Linked DNA regions of Collimonas fungivorans. The protein of the gene in region 2 interacts with the protein of the main gene of each other region in a pairwise test. Links are inferred from orthologs where the notes say so. Each region holds a gene or a part of one and is shown on either strand. Other genes may lie near its edges.

The links.
Region 1: the proteins of CFter6_RS20850 (region 2) and ntrC interact in binary tests that used the Escherichia coli proteins (3 or more experiments, as listed by UniProt). The link is inferred for Collimonas fungivorans from one-to-one orthologs.

The regions. Positions count from the first base shown.
Region 1 is NZ_CP013232.1:4,554,058-4,563,487, forward strand. Bases 6,272-9,128 are described here. They hold ntrC (nitrogen regulation protein NR(I)), read right to left. Parts: upstream 8,529-9,128; coding sequence 7,014-8,528; downstream 6,272-7,013. Other genes in these bases: CFter6_RS20000 (hypothetical protein), read right to left, coding at 6,309-6,716; glnL (nitrogen regulation protein NR(II)), read right to left, coding at 8,621-9,128. Also shown: CFter6_RS19965 (MFS transporter), read left to right, coding at 1-67; CFter6_RS19970 (esterase/lipase family protein), read right to left, coding at 233-865; CFter6_RS19975 (hypothetical protein), read right to left, coding at 874-1,131; CFter6_RS19980 (RluA family pseudouridine synthase), read right to left, coding at 1,290-2,186; CFter6_RS19985 (arsinothricin resistance N-acetyltransferase ArsN1 family B), read right to left, coding at 2,186-2,677; CFter6_RS19990 (propionate--CoA ligase), read right to left, coding at 2,762-4,654; CFter6_RS19995 (bifunctional 2-methylcitrate dehydratase/aconitate hydratase), read right to left, coding at 4,781-6,232; more of glnL, read right to left, coding at 9,129-9,430. UniProt on the Escherichia coli protein: Member of the two-component regulatory system NtrB/NtrC, which controls expression of the nitrogen-regulated (ntr) genes in response to nitrogen limitation.
Region 2 is NZ_CP013232.1:4,744,840-4,754,148, forward strand. What follows is about bases 2,265-5,000. They hold CFter6_RS20850 (response regulator transcription factor), read right to left. Parts: upstream 4,078-5,000; coding sequence 3,451-4,077; downstream 2,265-3,450. Other genes in these bases: CFter6_RS20845 (transporter substrate-binding domain-containing protein), read right to left, coding at 2,265-3,395; CFter6_RS20855 (EAL domain-containing response regulator), read left to right, coding at 4,312-5,000. Outside these bases: more of CFter6_RS20845, read right to left, coding at 1-2,264; more of CFter6_RS20855, read left to right, coding at 5,001-5,496; CFter6_RS20860 (DUF2968 domain-containing protein), read right to left, coding at 5,524-6,144; CFter6_RS26715 (TolC family protein), read right to left, coding at 6,342-9,146; CFter6_RS20870 (HlyD family type I secretion periplasmic adaptor subunit), read right to left, coding at 9,151-9,309. UniProt on the Escherichia coli protein: Member of the two-component regulatory system EvgS/EvgA. Regulates the expression of emrKY operon and yfdX. Also seems to control expression of at least one other multidrug efflux operon.

The DNA.
Region 1 (9,430 bases), 190 kb from region 2 along the record:
GTTGCGGATCAAGGGCCACCATGCCGGCGGCGACCTGATACCGGCGGTTCCGGTACCGAATCGCTAGTGGAGTGCTTCGTAAATGGGGGAGCCCCAGAAGTGCTGAATTTTTGTGCCAGGCTAGGCGCAAACCGGAGCGATAGTCGGACTATCGCGAGGATTTGCAACGACGCATGGCGCAAAAAAGCAGTGCTTATGGGGTTTCAACATTTGCGAAACACTCCACTACAGTTCATGAGCTGACGCTGGCCATGATATCGCTGGCCACCTGGCGTGAATTCATGATGACGGTGTGGATGGTAGGCAGCAGCTGCACCGGTATTTCTCCCAGCTGCACTTCCTTGACCGACAGGATGCCGTCGTTCGGTTCGTCGCCGAACGGCATCCAGCTGCCGCGCGGCCCTTTGATGCCGGCATACACGCGCAACGGGATATCCGGGACCGGCAAGCTATCCATGAATTCCTGGCGCGCCAGCAGCTGTCCCATCTCTCCGGTCAGCAAGCGGAACAAACGCCACTGCGCCAGCTTGATGGCATAACTTGAAGCCATGGTCGGCGGCGCCAGGAACACGCCGAGCTCGGGCGCCCGCGCCAGGCTTGGCAATACGGCACGCGTCAGCACGCAGCCCAGCGAATGGCCGACGACGATGAAACGCTGGTCGCCGGCGCGTGCGGCAACGAATTTGCGCAAGCGCTCGACGCAGGGCAGCCAGCGTTCAAACGCAGCCGAATAGGCAAACAGGTGGGTAATCATGCCTGCCGCACGCAAGCGCCTGGCAAGCAGCAACATCGACACCGGCGTACGGCCCATGCCATGCACCAGGATGACGTGTACGCCTGCACTACCGTCCGGATGGGCGCTCATTGGCAGGGTTATTCTTTTTTCTGCAGCTGCTTTTCAAAAGCCACATCCAGCTTGCTGATGCGCTTCGGCTTTTGCGGGCCGTAGGCGTTGACGAAGCGGACGAAGGCGTCCAGCTCCAGCGCTTCGCTCAAGCGGATCGGCGCCTCGAAACCGGCGTTCTGCGTCAGGTAAAACAATTCCTCTGCGGTCCTCACCATCGAATAGCGTACATCGGTGCTGCGGGCATTGAGACGTTCGACCGCCGCTGTGGCTCGGGTTGATCTCATTGCATTCTCCTGGTATCTACTGATACTTGCTTAAATCATGAAAACTCTTGTTTATCCATCGCTCTCGTAGGGTGGGCACCCGTGCCCACGCGGATGTCGACGGCACTACGTGGGCACAGGTGCCCACCCTACCTCGTCTGTTATCCAACGTTCATCTTTTACAGTTCGCGCTGGCTGGCAAAATGGCGTCGCCGCCCGTCCAGCGGATCGACGAAAGCGATTTCCCGCGCCAGCAGTTTCAAGGGCGCCGACAAGTCGTCGCCCTTGCAAGGATGTACATCTGGATAAAAAGCATCGTTGATGATCGGTATCCCCAATGCTGCCAAATGTACGCGCAACTGATGTTTCTTGCCGGTCAATGGCCGCAGCCGGTAGCGGCTGCAGGTTTCTCGCTGCTCGATCAGTTCGATGCGGGTCTCCGAGTTCGGCTCGCCGTCCACCTCTTGCATGCGGAAAAACGGCGTACCTTCCACCATGCGGCTGCGATATACCAGCGGCAGCACCAGGTCCGGCGCGCTCGGCGCCAGCGCCTCGTAGGTCTTGTCGACCAGCCGTTGCTGGAACAGCGACTGGTAGGCGCCACGGCTGGCCATGTCGTGGGAAAAAATCACCACGCCGGCGGTTTCCCGGTCCAGCCGGTGGATCGGCGTCAGGTCGGCCAGGCCGGTTTCCTTCTTAAGGCGGACCAGCAAGGTCTCGTGCAGGAAACGTCCGCTCGGGATCACCGGCAGGAAATGCGGCTTGTCGGCCACCAGTATCCGTTCATCCTGGTACAGGATGGAAGCTGCAAACGGAATCGGCGTCTCGGCCGGCAATTCACGGTAATAAAAAATGCGCATGCCGCACCGGTACGGACTGTCCGGTGCCAAGCGCACGCCGTCGCCGTCAACCACTTCGCCGCGCGCCATGCGCGCCTCCCAGGTAGCGCTGGTTATGGCCGGGAACCGCTGTTCCAGGAAACTCAGCAGGTCAGGCCATTCGCCCGCCGGCAGCCACAGGTAGCTTGGCGCAACGCCATCGATAACTGGCAACGGCGCCGGCAGCGAATGCGCCATCACAATATCCGTTGCCAATAACCGACGTCGATCCAGCGATCGAATTTCTTGCCGACCTGGGAGAAGTGGGCCACTTTTTCATAGCCCATTTTTTCATGCAAGGCGATGCTGGCGGCGTTCGGCAGGGCAATGCCGCCGATCGCCACATGTATCGGCAATTTCTGCAGTTCGGCGATCAGGGCGCGATATAGCGCACTGCCGAGTCCCTTGCCGGCGGCGGCAGGCGACAGGTACACCGAAGTCTCGACAGCATGCTGGTAGGCTGCGCGCGTGCGCCATTTGGTGGCATACGCGTAGCCGAGGATCTGTTCGTTCTCTGCACATACCAGCCACGGGAAGCTGGCAGTGATATCCAGGATGCGATGTCTTATCTGTTCCGGCGTTACGGGCTCCGTTTCGAAACTGATGACGGTGTCGCGGATGTAGGGATTATAGATGTCGCAGATGGCGGCGGCATCGTCGATGGTTGCCGGGCGGATGATATGGGTCATGGCAAAAAACTCAGCTTAACAGGCGAATGTACAATCATACCGTGCATTCGCCCATGCCAGAGGGCAACCGCCAAATAGACGGCATCAGAGGCGCAAGGCGTCCTTGACCTGCTGCAGGGAAGACGGGTCTTCGATGGTGGTCAGGTCGCCCGGATCGCGTCCCTCGCAGATCGCCTGGATCGAACGGCGCAGCAGCTTGCCGGAGCGGGTTTTAGGCAGCAGGCTGACCACATATACGCGCGCCGGGCGGCCGACGCTGCCGATCTGCTTGTCGACCACGCCCATGATCTCGGCCTCCAGCGCGGCGCGTGCCTGCGCCGTATCGACCGCCAGCCTGGGAATCACAAAAGCCACCGCTACCTGCCCTTTCAGCTTGTCTTCGATGCCGACCACGGCCACCTCGGATACGTTCGGATGACTGGAAATGCTCTCTTCTATTTCGCGCGTGCCCAGCCGGTGGCCGGCGACATTGATGACGTCGTCGGTGCGCCCGAGGATGAAGTAATAACCGTCGTCGTCGCGGATGCCCCAGTCGAAAGTTGAATAAGCCTGGTTGCGGGAACCGGGCACTTGCGTGGCCCAGTAAGTATCGATGCAGCGCTGGTCGTCGCCGTAAATGGTTTGCATGCAGCCTGGCGGCAACGGCCATTCGATCACCACCACGCCTTTTTCGTTGGCGCCGCACAGCTCGCCAGTGGTCTCGTTCAGCAACCGCACCTTATAGCCGTACATCGGCAGGCCGGGGCTGCCAAGCTTGCTCGGCTTGGCCTCGACATTCTTGGCGATGGTCATGATCGGCCAACCTGATTCGGTCTGCCAGTAATTGTCGATGACGGGCACGCCGAGCGCCGACGAAATCCAGCTGGAGGTGGTTTCGTCCAGCGGCTCGCCGGCCAGGTATAACGCCTGCAGCGAAGACAAATCATATTTCCGCATCAGTTCAGGCGGCTGTTTTTTCAGCACCCGGATTGCAGTCGGCGCCGAGAACATGCGTGTCACCTTGTATTTTTCGGCGATGCCCCACCAGACGCCAGCGTCCGGACGGATCGGCAACCCCTCGTACAGCACCGTCGCCATGCCGGCAATCAGCGGACCGTAAACGATGTATGAATGTCCGACCACCCAGCCAATGTCGGAGGTACAGAAAAACGTTCCCCCCGGCTTGCTGCAAAAGATGGTGTCCATGGAAGTCGCCAGCGCCACCGCATAACCGCCGACATCGCGCTGCACGCCCTTGGGCTTGCCGGTGGTGCCGGAGGTATACAGGATATAAGAAGCTTCGTTCGACTCCAGCCAGACCACCGGCACTTTGGCGTCCATATGCAGCTGGCGCTGTTCGGCATAATCCACATCGCGGCCGGCGGTCGTTGCCATGGCGGCCAGGCCGCGATTGACCATCAAGACATGCGCCGGTTTGTGCCGCGCCAGCTTGATCGCCTCGTCCAGCAAACCCTTGTAGGGCAAGATCTTGCCGGCGCGCGAACCGGCGTCGGCGGAAACGATCAGCTTGGGCGTTGCATCGTCGATGCGGCTGGCCAGGCTGTTCGAGGCGAAACCGCCGAACACCACCGAATGGATGGCGCCGATGCGAGCGCAAGCCAGCATGGCGAACACCGCCTCGGCGATCATCGGCATGTAGATCAGGACCCGGTCGCCGCGTCCCACGCCCAGTCCCTGCATGACGGCGGCGGCGCGATTGACCTCTGCCTGCAGCTCGCGGAAGGAATAGGTTTTTTCGGTATTGGTTTCGGTCGACACCGCGATCAGGGCGGCCTGGTCGCCGCGTGTCGCCACCCAGCGGTCCACCGCGTTGTGGCACAGGTTGGTGGCGCCGTCGACAAACCACCTGGCGAACGGCGGCCGGCTGCCGTCGAGGACTTGCGAAAACGGGTGGTGCCAGTCGATACGCCTGGCTTGTTCGGCCCAGAAAGTGGACGGATCGTCGACCGAGCGCTGGTAAAAGGTGGCAAAACTCATGCTGTCTCCTCGTTTCTTTTAAAGAACCGCAGGGCGTAAACACTCCCGGTCCGGCTGCGCATGCTTCTATGGCATGTTTTCCGGCAGCTGTCGCAAATGCACCCCGTCATGGCGGGCGCCGTTTCTTTAGATCACATACAGGTCAACATACTCGTTGACCGCCATGCCTTCCAGCTTTTTCTGGTCCAGCGAAACTTCCAGGATCCTCTGCTGCTGTTTGACCGACAGCTGACGCGCCAGGTTGATCTTGAACTTGGCTTCCAGCAGCGGGATGCCATCCTCGCGGCGACGTGCATGGCCGATCGGATATTCGACCACGATTTCCTTGAGTTTCGTGCCATCCTTGAATTCGACCGTCAGCGCATTGGCGATCGAACGCTTCTTGGGATCGTGGTAATCCTTTGTGAAAGCCTTGTCTTCGACGCAGACGATCTTGCCGCGCAAGGCGTCGATGCGCTTGTCGGCGGCAATCTTGTCTTCATAATCGCCGGCCGTCAGGCGACCGAAAATCAGCGGCACGGCTACCATGTACTGGATGCAGTGGTCGCGGTCGGCCGGGTTGTTGAGCGGGCCCTTCTTGTCGATGATGCGGATGCAGGCTTCGTGGGTGCGGATGGTTATCTGCTTGATGTCTGCCACCGGCTTGCCGGACTTGGCCAGTTCCGCATGCAAGCTCATCGCCGCTTCCACTGCGGTCTGCGCATGGAACTCGGCCGGGAAGGAAATCTTGAACAGCACGTTTTCCATCACATACGATGCGTACTTGCGCTGAAACTTGAATGGCTGGCCTTTGAACAGCACGTCGTAGAAACCCCAGGTCTTGGCGGTCAGCACCGATGGATAGCCCATTTCGCCGCTTTTGGCGATCAGGGCCAGGCGCACCGCGCGCGAGGTGGCGTCGCCGGCGGCCCAGGATTTGCGCGAACCGGTGTTCGGCGCATGGCGATAGGTACGCAGCGGCTGGCCGTCGACCCATGCCAGCGACACTGCATTGAGTATTTCCTCGCGGTTCAGATCCATCATTTCCGCAACCACCGCAGTCGAAGCGACCTTGACCAGCACCACATGGTCCAGGCCGACCTCGTTGAAGGAATTCTCCAGTGCGATGCAGCCGTGGATTTCGTGCGCCTTGATCATCGCGGCCAGCACGTCTTTCATCTTCAGCGGCTTCTTGCCGGCGGCGACGGCATTGCGCGAGAGCCAGTCAGCTGTGGCCAGGATGCCGCCCAGGTTGTCGGATGGATGGCCCCATTCCGCAGCCAGCCAGGTATCGTTGAAATCCAGCCAGCGGATCATGGCGCCGATGTTGAAGGCAGCCTGGACCGGATCGAGCTGGAACTGCGTGCCCGGCACCCTGGCGCCGTTAGGCACCACGGTTCCCGCCACGACAGGCCCCATCAGCTTCTTGCAGGCCGGGTATTCCAGCGCTTCCAGGCCGCAGCCCAGGGTATCGATCAGGCAGTTGCGGGCGGTATCGTAGGCAACCTTGGAAGTGATCTTGTACCTGGTCACGTAGTCGACGATATCGACCAGTACTTTGTCGTATTTCGGGCGGACGTTGGAGATATGAGCGGACATTGTTTTCCTTGACGATGAAAAATCAAACCAACAATTGAAGCCGAGAGACCAAAACCAACTGCCTGCCCTGCTCAAGTCATCCGCGCAGCTTGCATTCGTTGGCCAGCTGCTGCCCCAGCTTGGAATTGAGCAGCATCGACTTGGCCGGGATCTGGATCCACACCAGGCCGCTGGCCTTGTCTTCCAGGCGCACCGCGCCGGTGGTGGTGCTGACCGTGGTCATGGTGTAGCTGCGGCCCTTCCAGGACAGCTTGACGTCGCTGCCGGCGCCGCCGGCCAGGTCGACCCGGTTCCCCAGTTCGCAATAGAAATTACCGGTCAGCAGGCTGGCTGCCGGCGTCGGCTCCAGCTTCAGAAGATTCGGCAAGGTCGGCTGCGGCTTGGTGTCGGCCAGCGGCACGCTGGAACCGCAGGCGGCCAGCAAAGCGGCGAGTGTCACGGCAGAAGCGATGCGGCAAGTGTTCAATGCATTAAAAGCGATCATATGGTCCCGGCCCAAAGGCGTTAAATAAGCGGATAGTTTCCCTCGCTTGTGCAATGGAAACATCTATTGGCTCGCTCCTGCGTCGGTATTGCCATTTTGCATACAGACGCTATTTACGTTTGCCAATCGGGACAAATTTTAAATCTTCTGGGCCCGCATGATTCGCCGATGCGCGAATAATCTTGTAATCTTTTTTTTCGGCAATGTGCACCGCCCACCAAAAGCGCGGGCAATCGCGGACAGGGATGCAAATGGAGAGGATAACAGGACCGGAGAACCCGGTCCTGCCGGGAGGCGTCAGTCGTCCTTGGCGCCGGCTATGCCTAGTTCCTGGATCTTGCGGGTGATGGTATTGCGGCCGATGCCGAGGCGTACCGCGGCATCGTTCTTGCGTCCATGCGTATGGCGCAATGCAATCTTGATCAAGGCCGATTCGAATTGCCGTCCAAGCACATCCATGACGTCAGCGTCGCCATTACTGAGCATGTGTGCCGCTTCAACCTCCAGCAAGGCAATCCAGCTCTGCTTTTCGCCGGCGCCAGCGGCTTGCGCGGCAGGCGCCAGGATTTCGGGATAGTGCGCGACGGCCGGCGCCGCCAGGTGCGGATCAAACGCCACCGGCCTGCTGGCCGGGCTTTCCAGCTGCATGCTCTGGTCGCGGCCGCCGACCAGGTCTTGCGGCAGATCCTTGATCTCGACGGTCTGGCCGGGCGCCATCACGGTGATCCAGTTGCACAGGTTTTCCAGCTGGCGCACGTTGCCTGGCAGGTCGAGGCTGCTCATGAAACGCATGGCGTTGTCGGAGACACGCTTGCTTTCCACGCCCAGCTGCTTGGCGCTCTGGCTCAGGAAATAACGGGTCAGGATCGGGATGTCTTCGCGCCGTTCGCGCAAGCTCGGCAGGCGCAGCCGGATCACGTTCAGGCGGTGGTACAAGTCTTCCCGGAACAAGCCTTCGCGGACCCGGGTTTCCAGGTTCTGATGGGTCGCGGCGATGACACGGACGTTGGCTTTCAAGGACTGGTGGCCGCCGACGCGATAGAAATGGCCGTCCGACAAAACCCGCAGCAAACGGGTCTGCAAATCGAACGGCATGTCGCCGATTTCATCGAGGAACAGGGTGCCGCCTTCGGCTTGTTCAAAACGGCCGCGGCGCGAGGCCTGGGCGCCGGTGAACGCGCCGCGTTCATGGCCGAACAGTTCCGACTCCAGCAGATCCTTCGGAATCGCCGCGGTATTGAGCGCAATGAACGGCTGCGAAGCGCGCGGGCTGTGCTTGTGCAGGGCACGTGCAACCAGTTCCTTGCCGGTGCCAGATTCGCCGGTGATCAGCACCGTCACGTTCGATTGCGACAGGCGGCCGATGGCGCGGAACACGTCTTGCATGGCCGGCGCCTGTCCCAGGATTTCCGGGGTCTCGGCGGATGCCTGCTCGACATTCGCTTCGCGCAAGCTTTCTTCCAGCGCGCGCCGTATCAGTTCGACCGCCTTGTCGACGTCGAACGGCTTGGCCAGGTATTCGAAAGCCCCGCCCTGGAACGCGGCAACCGCTGAGTCCAGATCGGAAAAAGCAGTGATGATGATCACCGGCACGCCGGGAAACTTGGCCTTGACGGTTTGCAGCAGCTCCAGGCCGGAAGCGCCCGGCATGCGGATATCGGAGACCAGCACTTGCGGCGTGCTCGATTGCAGCGCTTCGATCGCGTCGCGCGCATTGGAGAAACTCTTGGTGCTCAGGTTTTCGCGGGCCAGCGCTTTTTCAAGCACCCATCGAATCGATTCGTCGTCGTCAACAATCCAGATTGGTTTCATGTGTTTTGTGCTGCGCCAGAAGCGCAGTCCGTTAAACTCGTAGTCGATTACATTTCTCATCGCCATGACGGCCTACCTACTGCCTGCAAGCATCAGGGCAGAGGTATAAGAATCCTGAAATCTGTATATCCCGGCCGGCTTTCACATTCGATGACGCCCATGTGCTGCTGCACAAAGGTTTGCGCCAGCGTCAAACCCAAACCGCTGCCGCCGTCGCGTCCCGATACCAGCGGATAGAAAATGCGTTCTTGAATCTCGGCCGGGATGCCAGGTCCATTGTCGATGATATGCAAGTCTAGTGCCAGCCGGTAACGCACCTTGGCCAGCGTCACCTGGCGCACTACCCGGCTCTGGAAAACCAGTTCGGCGTCGCCCGCCTTGATGCGCTCCTGCAACGCCTGCGCGGCGTTGTGGGCGATGTTCAGGATCGCCTGTATCAGCTGCTCCTTGTCGCCGCGGAATTGCGGGATCGACAGGTCGTAATCGCGCTTGATGCTCAGGCCGCTCGGGAATTCGGCCACGATCAGGCTGCGCACCCGCTCGCATACCTCGTGGATATTGACGTCGCCCACGATCTGCGCCAGCCGGTGCGGCGCCAGCAGGCGATCCACCAGGGTCTGCAGGCGATCGGCTTCCTTGATGATGACCTGTGTGTATTCGCGCAATTCCTTGACGTGGCGCTCCGGCAGTTCGAGCTCCAGCAGCTGGGCGGCGCCACGGATGCCGCCCAGCGGATTCTTGATTTCATGCGCCAGGTTGCGGATCAGCTCCTTGTTGACCTGGCTCTGGTCGATCAAGCGTTCCTCGCGCTCCAGCTTGAGCTGCTGCACATTCTCGCGCAGCTCGATCAGCACCGGCATGTCGGGATTGTCGAGCGCGGTGACGATGGTGTCGACCCACAA
Region 2 (9,309 bases):
AGCCAGTCGGCGGCGGTCACGCGCTGTATCAGCAGCAGGCTGTCGTTGCGGTTGGAATTGATGAGCTCCTTCGCCAGCCTCGAGACCAGGGCGAAATTGCCGCCCGTCATGGCTTCCAGCGAACTGGCGTCGAACAGCGAATCGGCCGGCTTCGGCTTGGCGTCAACGATATTGTGCGGCAGGCCGACCGTCAGCCGCCTCTGCAAATCATCGAGCCCGATCGGCTTGAACAGGCAATCGTCCATGCCGGCCGCCTTGCAGCGCTGTATTTCCTCCGGCTGGGCGTTGGCGGTATAGCCCCAGATCACGCAGTGCCGGGTGTCTGCTTCATTGCGGATTTCGCGCGCCAGCTGGTAGCCGCTCATCACCGGCATGTTGCAATCCGTCATGACCAGGTCGAAGCTGCCGGCGCGCCAGATCTGCAGCGCTTCCCGGCCATCTTCGGCCGACTCGACATCGTGTCCGAGATACTGCAGCTGCTGGCACAGCACCAGGCGGTTGGCGACATTGTCGTCGGCCACCAGCACGCGCAGGCGGCCCAGCTTTGGCGCAACAACTGTTGCCGGCTGCTGCTGCGTGCCGAGCGGTTCGACGGTGGCCACGGTAAATCTGACCAGGATCTGGGTGCCGACTCCCAGTTCGCTCTGCAGCGCGATATCGCCGCCCATCATCTGCGCCAGCCGGCGGCTGATGGCCAGCCCTAGGCCGGTGCCGCTCTCGGCCGAACGCGGACGCGTCGCGCTAGCCTGGACAAACGGTGCGAACAACTTGGCCTGCTCTTCCTGCGGGATGCCGGAGCCGGTATCGCTGACCTGCAACTGCAGCGCCAGGCGGCCGTCCTTTTCCTCCTGCACATCGAGGCGGATGGTGACCTCGCCTTCCTGCGTGAACTTGATGGCGTTGCTGACTAGGTTGGACAAGATCTGCTTGAAGCGCATCGGGTCGACCAGCACCTCGACGCCGGCATTGGCGTCGATGAAAGTGCGCAGGGTCAAGCCCTTTTGCCGCGCCAGGCCGTCGAACACGCGTGCCACGGCTTCCACCAGCTCGCGCAGGTTGGCGCGTTCCGGCACCAGCTCCAGCTTGCCGGATTCGATCTTGGCGATGTCCAGGATGTCGCCGATCAGGCCCAGCAGGGTCTTGGCGGAATCGTAGGCGACCTTGATCGAAGGCCGGTCCCACAAGCCGTTCTCGCCGCGCTTGAGGACCAGCTCCAGCATGCCGATGATGGCGTTCATCGGGGTCCGTATTTCGTGGCTCATGGTGGCCAGGAAAGTCGATTTGGCGCGGCTGGCTTCGTCCGCTTCTTCCTTGGCCAGCTGCAGCGCGTCGATCAGCTGTTCGCGTTCGGAGATGTCGATCCAGCCGCCGATCAGGCCGGCCGGCTTGCCACGGGTATCCTTGAACGGCAAGGTCCAGTGATAGATCCTGAGATGGCGCTCGCCGAACGCCATGTCGCGGTCGGCGAACACCGGTATGCCATCCTGCATGGTCTGCAGGTACATGGCATGGAATTCCTGCGCCGTTTCCGGCGGAAACACGGTCGATTCCGGCAACAGCTTGCCGATCACCTGGTCGCGCTCGCCGCCCATGGCTTCCAGGTAGCTGCGGTTGCATTCGATCAGCCGGGCATTGAGGTCGCGCACATAGATCGGGTGCGGCGTGTCGTCGATCATGGCGCGCATGAAGGCGAGCTGGTCGCCCAGCGCGCGCTCGGCCAGCTTGCGTTTGGCGATCTGGCGGCGCAGATAGGCGATCCAGAACAGGCTGGCCAGGATCAGCAGCAAGGCGCCGGCGGCGATCTGGTAGATCTCCCAGCGATAGGTATTCCAGGAACTCGGTTCGGCGTCGTTCTTCTCGCGCCAGCGGTTGGTCAGCATGATGGCGTCGTTGGGCGGTATGCTGCGCAGCACCTTGTTGAGGATGTCGCGCAGCTCCGGCTCGCTGCGCCGCACGCCCATCGCCAGCCGCGCCATGTCCTCGCCGACCGGCGCCGCGATGCGCAGCTTGCCGCGGAACGGCCCCTCGATAAAATAGCTGGTGGCGATCTGGGTCTGGATGGTGCCGTCCACCTGCCCTTGCGCCAGTTTTTCAAATGCCGATATCGCCTGGTCTACCAGCACCAGCTCGATGCCGGGATACTGCTTGCGCAGCTGCGGAACCATGGGATTGCCGCCCTGGATCGCCAGTTTTTTGCCGTTCATCTGAGCCAGATCGGTGATCGCCGTGTCGTCGCTGCGCGCCACCAGCACCAGGTTGTTGAGCAGAAAGGGCTGGGCGAACGCCAGGTCGGCCTGGCGCTCGGGACTCATCAGTAGGGCGCCCACCATGTGCGCCTTGCCTTCACGTACCGCATTGATCATGTCCGGGATCGAATCGATGCGCACCACCTCGAAGTCAAGGCCGGTACGCAATTCGATCAGGCGCAGGTAATCCGACACCAGGCCGTCGAACTGGCCGCTTTGGGTGTAGAAGGTCAGCGGCGCGAACAAGCCGTTGACCGCCACCCGGACTTTCGGATGCTGGGCGATCCACTTGCGCTCGGCGTCGGTCAAGACCAGCGGCGTCGCGGTGATCCGGAAATCCAGGCCCACTCCCCAGCGCTGCAGCATGCTGCGGTGCACCGATTCCGGAATCGCCTTGAGCAAGGTGTCAAGCACCCGCAGCAAGACTGTGTTCTGTTTCTGTACGGCGAAGCCGACGTCGCGGTTGCTCACCGGCGCAAAGCCATCCGTCCGCAGCACGCTGAAATAACCCTTGTGGATCAGGAAGCTGGCGCCGATGGCGTCGCCCAGGAAAATGTCGGCCTCGTTATGAAGCACGCCCAGAATCGCCCTGCGGACGTCGGGATAGGGCTTGAAGGTGGCCAGCGGATAAAGATTGTGCAGCTCCTGCTCGGACAGGTAGCCGGGCACGACTGCCATGCGCAGTGCGGCGCCAGGCTTGCTGGCGATGTTATGTTTGCCGATCGGCAGCACGATCGCGGTGCGGTTGACGGCATACGGGCGCGACAGGACGAAATCCTGGCCGGCCAGCTCGCTCTGGATGGTGTTGCCCAAGATGTCGATATTGCCCTTGGCCAGCGCCATGTTGGCAGCCTCGCGCGTCGGGTAGCGCACGACTTCGACGATCAGTCCCATCTGCTTCGCCAGCAGCGCCACATAGTCTGCCGTCAGGCCATCGAAATCCTGATGGCTGTCGCTGAAATCGAAGGGCGGATGGTCCGGGGCGACCGTGCCGAGCCGCAGCATGCGTTTTTTGCCGAGCCAGCGCCAGTCGTCTCCGGATAAATTGAAAACCAGGTTCTGTTCAAGCGGCCGCTCGATGATTTGCAAGCGCTCGGCTGCCGGATCGGTATCCAGCGCCAGCACCGCTGTCGCGCTGCAATACAGCACGGATAGGAGCAGAATCCGGAGCAGAAACCGGAGCAACTGCCGGCACAACATGGTTTCAGACCAGGCCATTGCGTCGCGCAATGTCGATCAGCTCCACCAGCGACTGGGCATGCAGTTTTTCCTGCAGGCGTGTCTTGTAAGTACTCACGGTTTTCGGACTGATCAGCATGCTGACCGCGATATCCTTGCTCGGCACGCCGTTGGCCAGTTGCTGCAGCACGTCCAGCTCGCGGTCCGAGAGACGCTCGATCAGTTCGTCTTCGCTAGTCTGCAGGCCGCGCTTGCGCTTGCCCTGGAACGCCAGGTCCGGGAAATAGCGGTAGCCGCCGAGGATGGCGTAAGTGGCATTCTGCAATTCGGCCAGCTGCTGCTGCTTGCTGATGAAACCGGCGGCGCCGGCTTCCATGCAGCGGTAAGCGAAGTGCTGGGCGCTTTGCGAAGTCAGGATCAAGATGCGGCTGGGGAAATCCAGCGCTTCCAGCCGTGCAATCACTTCCAGGCCGTTCAGGCGCGGGATGTTGATATCGAGCACGATCATGTCCGGCTTGTGTTCACGCGCCAGCTGCACCGCATCCACTCCATTATTGGCTTCCGCCACGATCTCATGGCCCGCCGCTTCCAGCAGGCCCCTCACGGCCATGCAAATCACTGGATGGTCGTCAACAATCATAATTCTACTCACACATTACTCCATCAAGAAAACAAGAACACAAAACATACCCCTCTCGCCGCTATCTTGCTCTCGGATTAAGACAAATCCTACATGCAATTCGGCAACTTGTGGGGACCATGACATAGCGACAATATTTCAGGAAAAATCCGACGCACTGAATCGCGCCTCCCTACATCGTTTCTGCCGCAACAGCCGGACAATCGATTTATCGAAATCCACCTGTCAATACCCATAACCATCGTGATGAACCAACAACAATCTATCCTCGTCCTGGACGACAATCCGGCCCAGCGCATGGCGATGCTGCTGCAGCTCGGCATGCTGGGCTACCACAACACCTGCGAAGCCGCCAACGGCGCCGCCGCACTGGCCCAGATCGACCGCCTCGAACAGCTCGACGTCGTCATCTGCGACATCCGCATGTCGCAGATGGACGGCATCGAATTCCTGCGGCGCCTGGCGGCGCACCGCCTGCGGCCGGCGATCCTGATCTGCAGCGCAGTCGAAGAAAGCCTGCGCCGCTCGGTGCTGTTCCTGGCCGCGCAATCGGGCTTGCCGGTGCTGGGCGATATCGGCAAGCCGATACCTACGCCCCTGCTGGGCAAACTGCTGCAGCGCCAGCCGGCCGCAGCCGCTCCCGCCGCCCTGGAACCGCCGGAGTTGCACGACGCCCTCGGCGGCCATGTATTCCTGGGCGACTTCAGCGCCTATTACCAGCCGCAGTACGCCCTGCACACGCTGGACATGACCGGCTTCGAGATCCAGTGCCGCTGGCAGCATCCGCTGCACGGCCTGCTGTCGCCCGCGCTGTTCATGCCGCAGCTCAGCGCCGACCAGCGCTACACCGTCAACCGGCATATCACCGAACAGGGCTTGCGCTTCATCTCCACCCTGCAGCGGCGCGACCTGACGCTGAACGTCTCGGTGCCGCTGGCAGATGTGCAGCTGCAGTCGGCCGGCCTGCCCGACATGGTGCAGGACTACCTGGAACGCTACCGCCTGTCGCCGGCTTCCTTGTCGCTGGAAGTCAACGCCGCCGATTTCGCCGAGGCGCCGCTGGTGACCATGGAAAACCTGGTGCGCCTGCGCCTTACCGGCTGCCACTTGACGCTGCAGGCCGATCCAGCCAATCTGCCGTCCCTGCAACGCCTGCATGAGCTGCCTTTCGATCAACTCAAGCTGGATGCGCGGCATACCCGGCCAAGCCGCGATCACGAAGACTGCCGCGCTGCCATGACCGCGGCGATTGCCAGCGCAGCGTCGCTGGGGATCCAGGTGATCATCGACGGCGTCCATAACTGGCAGGAAAACCAGGTGCTGCTGCACCTGGGATGCCAGCTGGGCAGCGGCGACTGGTATGCCGAAGCCATGGACGAGCAGGCGTTTTCGCAATGGATACAGCCTGCCCTGCGCCAGCGCCTGGGCTGAACTGCCGCAGCTGCTTCAGTTACTGCTTCAGTTTGCCGGGCCATGCACGCCCGACAGCTGAGATTCCAGCTGGCGGATATTGCGCTGCAGCTGGTCCAGCTGGATCTGGTACGCCCGGCGTTCGATTTCCGAAGCCCTGGCCTGGCTCTGCGCCGCTTGCCGCCCTTGCTGGATGCGCGCCTGCTCGCTCTGCATGATTTGCATGTCCGTATTCAAGGCCGCCAGGCGCGCTTCGCTTTCCTGCTTCGAGCGCTCCAGCGCCTGGCTTTGCGCGTTCAGGACCTGCAGCCGGATTTCTTCGCCGGCCCAGTCGGCGCTGCGCTGCGACAATTGCACGTAGCTGCGTTCGGCCAGCGCCAGGTTGTCGAAGCGCAGCACCCGCCACAAACTTTTCTGGTTCAGCAGCGCCACGTAAAACACCGGGGCGTTGTCGGCCATCAGCAGCGTCGTGCCGTATTCGCCGCTGTAGCTGGTGCGCAGCTCGCGCACCGACTTGTTATTCAATCTCTGCTTGAGTTCAGCCAGCGAACCGGGGCTGGCGGCAGGCACGCCGTTGGCGGCCGCCATGGCCGGCATCGCGCCTGCCGCCAGGGCGGCGCCGCTTAACGGCGCCAGCCCGAGCAGGGCAAGGCAGATGATCTTGTTCATGGAAAACTTCATCGATGGCCTGGATCGCATTCTTATCTCCGGAAATCAGTTGATACAACTATTCGTTTTTGCATAAATCATGCGCCGCGCACCGCGTGGGCAAGAAAACCTTGCCCACCCTACGATTTCGTTCATTGCCCGTAGGGTGGGCACCTGTGCCCACGCGGACGTTACGCCGCGCGCTGGACCGTCGCCCATCATTTAGGCTGCGGTCCACGCAGCCAGCTGGCCAGCTGGCCGGCGCCGGTATATTCCTGCAAGATCGACTGGTAGCCGTCGAAACGGCTGGCGATCTCGCTGACCCGGTTGTTGTAGTGGTCGCTCTCGGCCGACAGCACGTCGAGCAAAGTGCGTTTGCCAAGGTGGTACCACTGCTCGAAGAAGGCCTTGCGCACGCCGTCGGTTTCGCCGGTCAGGTTGTGATACAGGTCGGCGCGTTGCAGCGACGTCCTGGCATTCTGGTCGGCGTTGCGCACCTTGTATTCCAGGTCCAGCAGCTGCTGGCCTTTCTTTTCGCGGCTGGCGGCGGCGCGCTGCGAAGCTGCTGCCTGCTGCGCGCGTCCCGAACCGCCGCGGAAGGCGGCCCAGTTGATCGACAGCATGGTCTGCACCGGCTGCTCGCGTCCCAGCGTATCGCGCGCTGTGCTCTTGTTGACCACCCAGTTCAGGGCCGGCTTGGACGAAGCCTTGATAGCGTCAACATTGAGGTCGGCGGCATCGGCTTCGGCTTCGGCCTGCTTGATCGACGGATGGTCGTTGATGGTCGCCAGCATGGCAGGCAAATTAGCCGGCTGCAGCGGCCACACGCGGCCCGGCAGCGCCGGGATAGGCGCATCGCCGATCAGCTTGCGGATGTTCAGTTCGAATTCCTGCACCTTGGCCGCCACGCTGTCGCGGTTCGATTCCGCCTGCAGCAGGCGCGCCTTGGCCTGGGTCAGTTCGCTGCCGCGGCCGCGGTCGACCTCGACGATTTCCTTGAGCATGCTGACCAGCATGCCCATGCGCTCCACGTATTGCTGGCTGATGTCGACGGTCAGGCGGTTTTTCGCCAGTTCGGTCAGGTTGCTGGCCACCGTGAACGCCGAATTCTCAAGCTCCGCCTCGTAGCGCTGGCGCGTAGCCACGGCCAGCTGTTCGCGGCTGGCGATGGTTTTCTTGTTCTGGCCCCAGTCGAATACCGTGGTAGTCAGGCTCAGGTTGACGCCAGCGCTGCTGTTGTCGTTGTTGGCGCTGCCGCCGCCAAGCGCGACTGCCTTGGAATTGGTGCCGACATTCAATTGCGGCCAGCGCTGTCCCTTGGTCTCGTCGACGTCGGCCAGCGCGGCTTCGTATTCTGCATAAGCCTGGCGCACCAGCGGGCTGTTCTGCGCCGCCTGTTCGACTGCGCGGTACATCACCTGGCGCAAGCCGGCTTCGTTCATGGTCGGCACCAGTTTTTCATTGTCGGTATCGCCAGCAGCCGTCAGCCATTGCGAAAAGCGCGAGCTGGCTGCATCGGCGACCTTGGTCTGCGTCGCATTCAAGGGTTTGACCGGCATAGGTTTGCCTGTCACGGCAGCCGGGCTTGCGCTTGCAGTATGCATCGTGAGATCTTCGTCGTTGCCTGACGCCAGGCGCGACGGCATCGTCAGGTTGAGCGGCGCACGGCCAGCCGGCTTCGACGGCGCAGGCGCCATTTGGGCTGCTTTCGTTGCCAGAGCCAGCGTCGCGGCTTCAGCCTGCTCGTCCAATGCAGCTTGCTTCGCCATTTCAGCTTGCTTTACTGTTTCAGCGTGCTTTGCCTGCTTCGCCAATTCGGCTTGCTTTGCCATTTCGGCTTGCTTTGCCATTTCGGCTTGCTTTGCCAATTCGGCTTGCTTCGCCAATTCGGCTTGCTTCGCCAATTCGGCTTGCTTCGCCATTTCAGCTTGCTTTGCCATTTCAGCTTGCTTTGCCATTTCAGCTTGCTTTGCCATTTCAGCTTGCTTTGCCAATTCAGCTTGCTTTGCCAATTCAGCTTGCTTTGCCAATTCAGCTTGCTTTGCCAATTCAGCTTGCTTTGCCAATTCAGCTTGCTTTGCCAATTCAGCTTGCTTTGCCAATTCAGCTTGCTTTGCCAATTCAGCTTGCTTTGCCAATTCAGCTTGCTTTGCCAATTCAGCTTGCTTTGCCAATTCAGCTTGCTTCGCCAATTCGGCTTGCTTCGCCAATTCGGCTTGCTTCGCCAATTCGGCTTGCTTCGCCAATTCGGCTTGCTTCGCCAATTCGGCTTGCTTCGCCAATTCGGCTTGCTTCGCCATTTCGGCTTGCTTTGCCATTTCGGCTTGCTTCGCTGCTTGAGCATCCCTCGCCGCCTGGGCTTTCTGGGCTGCTTGGGCTGCCTTGATAGATGCTGCCGACGGCGGGGCGGCCGGGATCAGCGTCACGAAAGACGGCGCTGGCGGCGTTTCGGGCACCGGTGGAGAAATCGACGGTGTTGCTACTACCGGTGTAGCGACCTGCCGTGCCGGCGCCGGAGCGGCCGCCACGGTCGGGGCTGGCGGTGTAACCGGTGCGGGCAGCGGCACTGGCTTGTTTTTACCCAATGCGGCACGAGCGGAACTCTTTTCCGGCGGCGCGCTGGCGGGAATCAGGGTCACCAGCGTCGGCGCCATGACTGCCGGCGCGGCGGCTGGCCGTACCGGCAACGGCAGGGCAGAAACATTTTCAGCCATGCGCATCGGTTCCAGCGGCGCAGGTTTTTTCTGCGCCGTCACCGCGACGGTGCGGGCTGGCGCTGGAGCGGCAACATGGACCTGCGGCGCAGGCGCAGCAACAACCGGCTGGCTGGCGCGCAGGACGGGCGCCGGAGCGGCCGCTGCAACGGGCTGGGGCGCGGCGACGACAGGCGTCGCCACCTGCACTTCGCTGGCCCACTCCAGCAGCGGACGCTGTATCGTCAGCTGCTGTGCATGCAAAGGCTCCAGGCCGGCGACCGCACTCAGGCAGCCGCCAATCGCCAGGCAAATTGGACGGAGTTTCATGATCTCACCTCTCCCGGAAGGCTTCACGCGCCTTGAACACCGGTTTCAGCAGGTAATCCAGGATGGTTTTCTCACCAGTGCGGATTTCCATCGTGGCCGTCATGCCGGGAATGATCGGCAAGCGCTTGCCGCCTGCCTCCAGGTAGCTGCTGTCGGTCAGCAC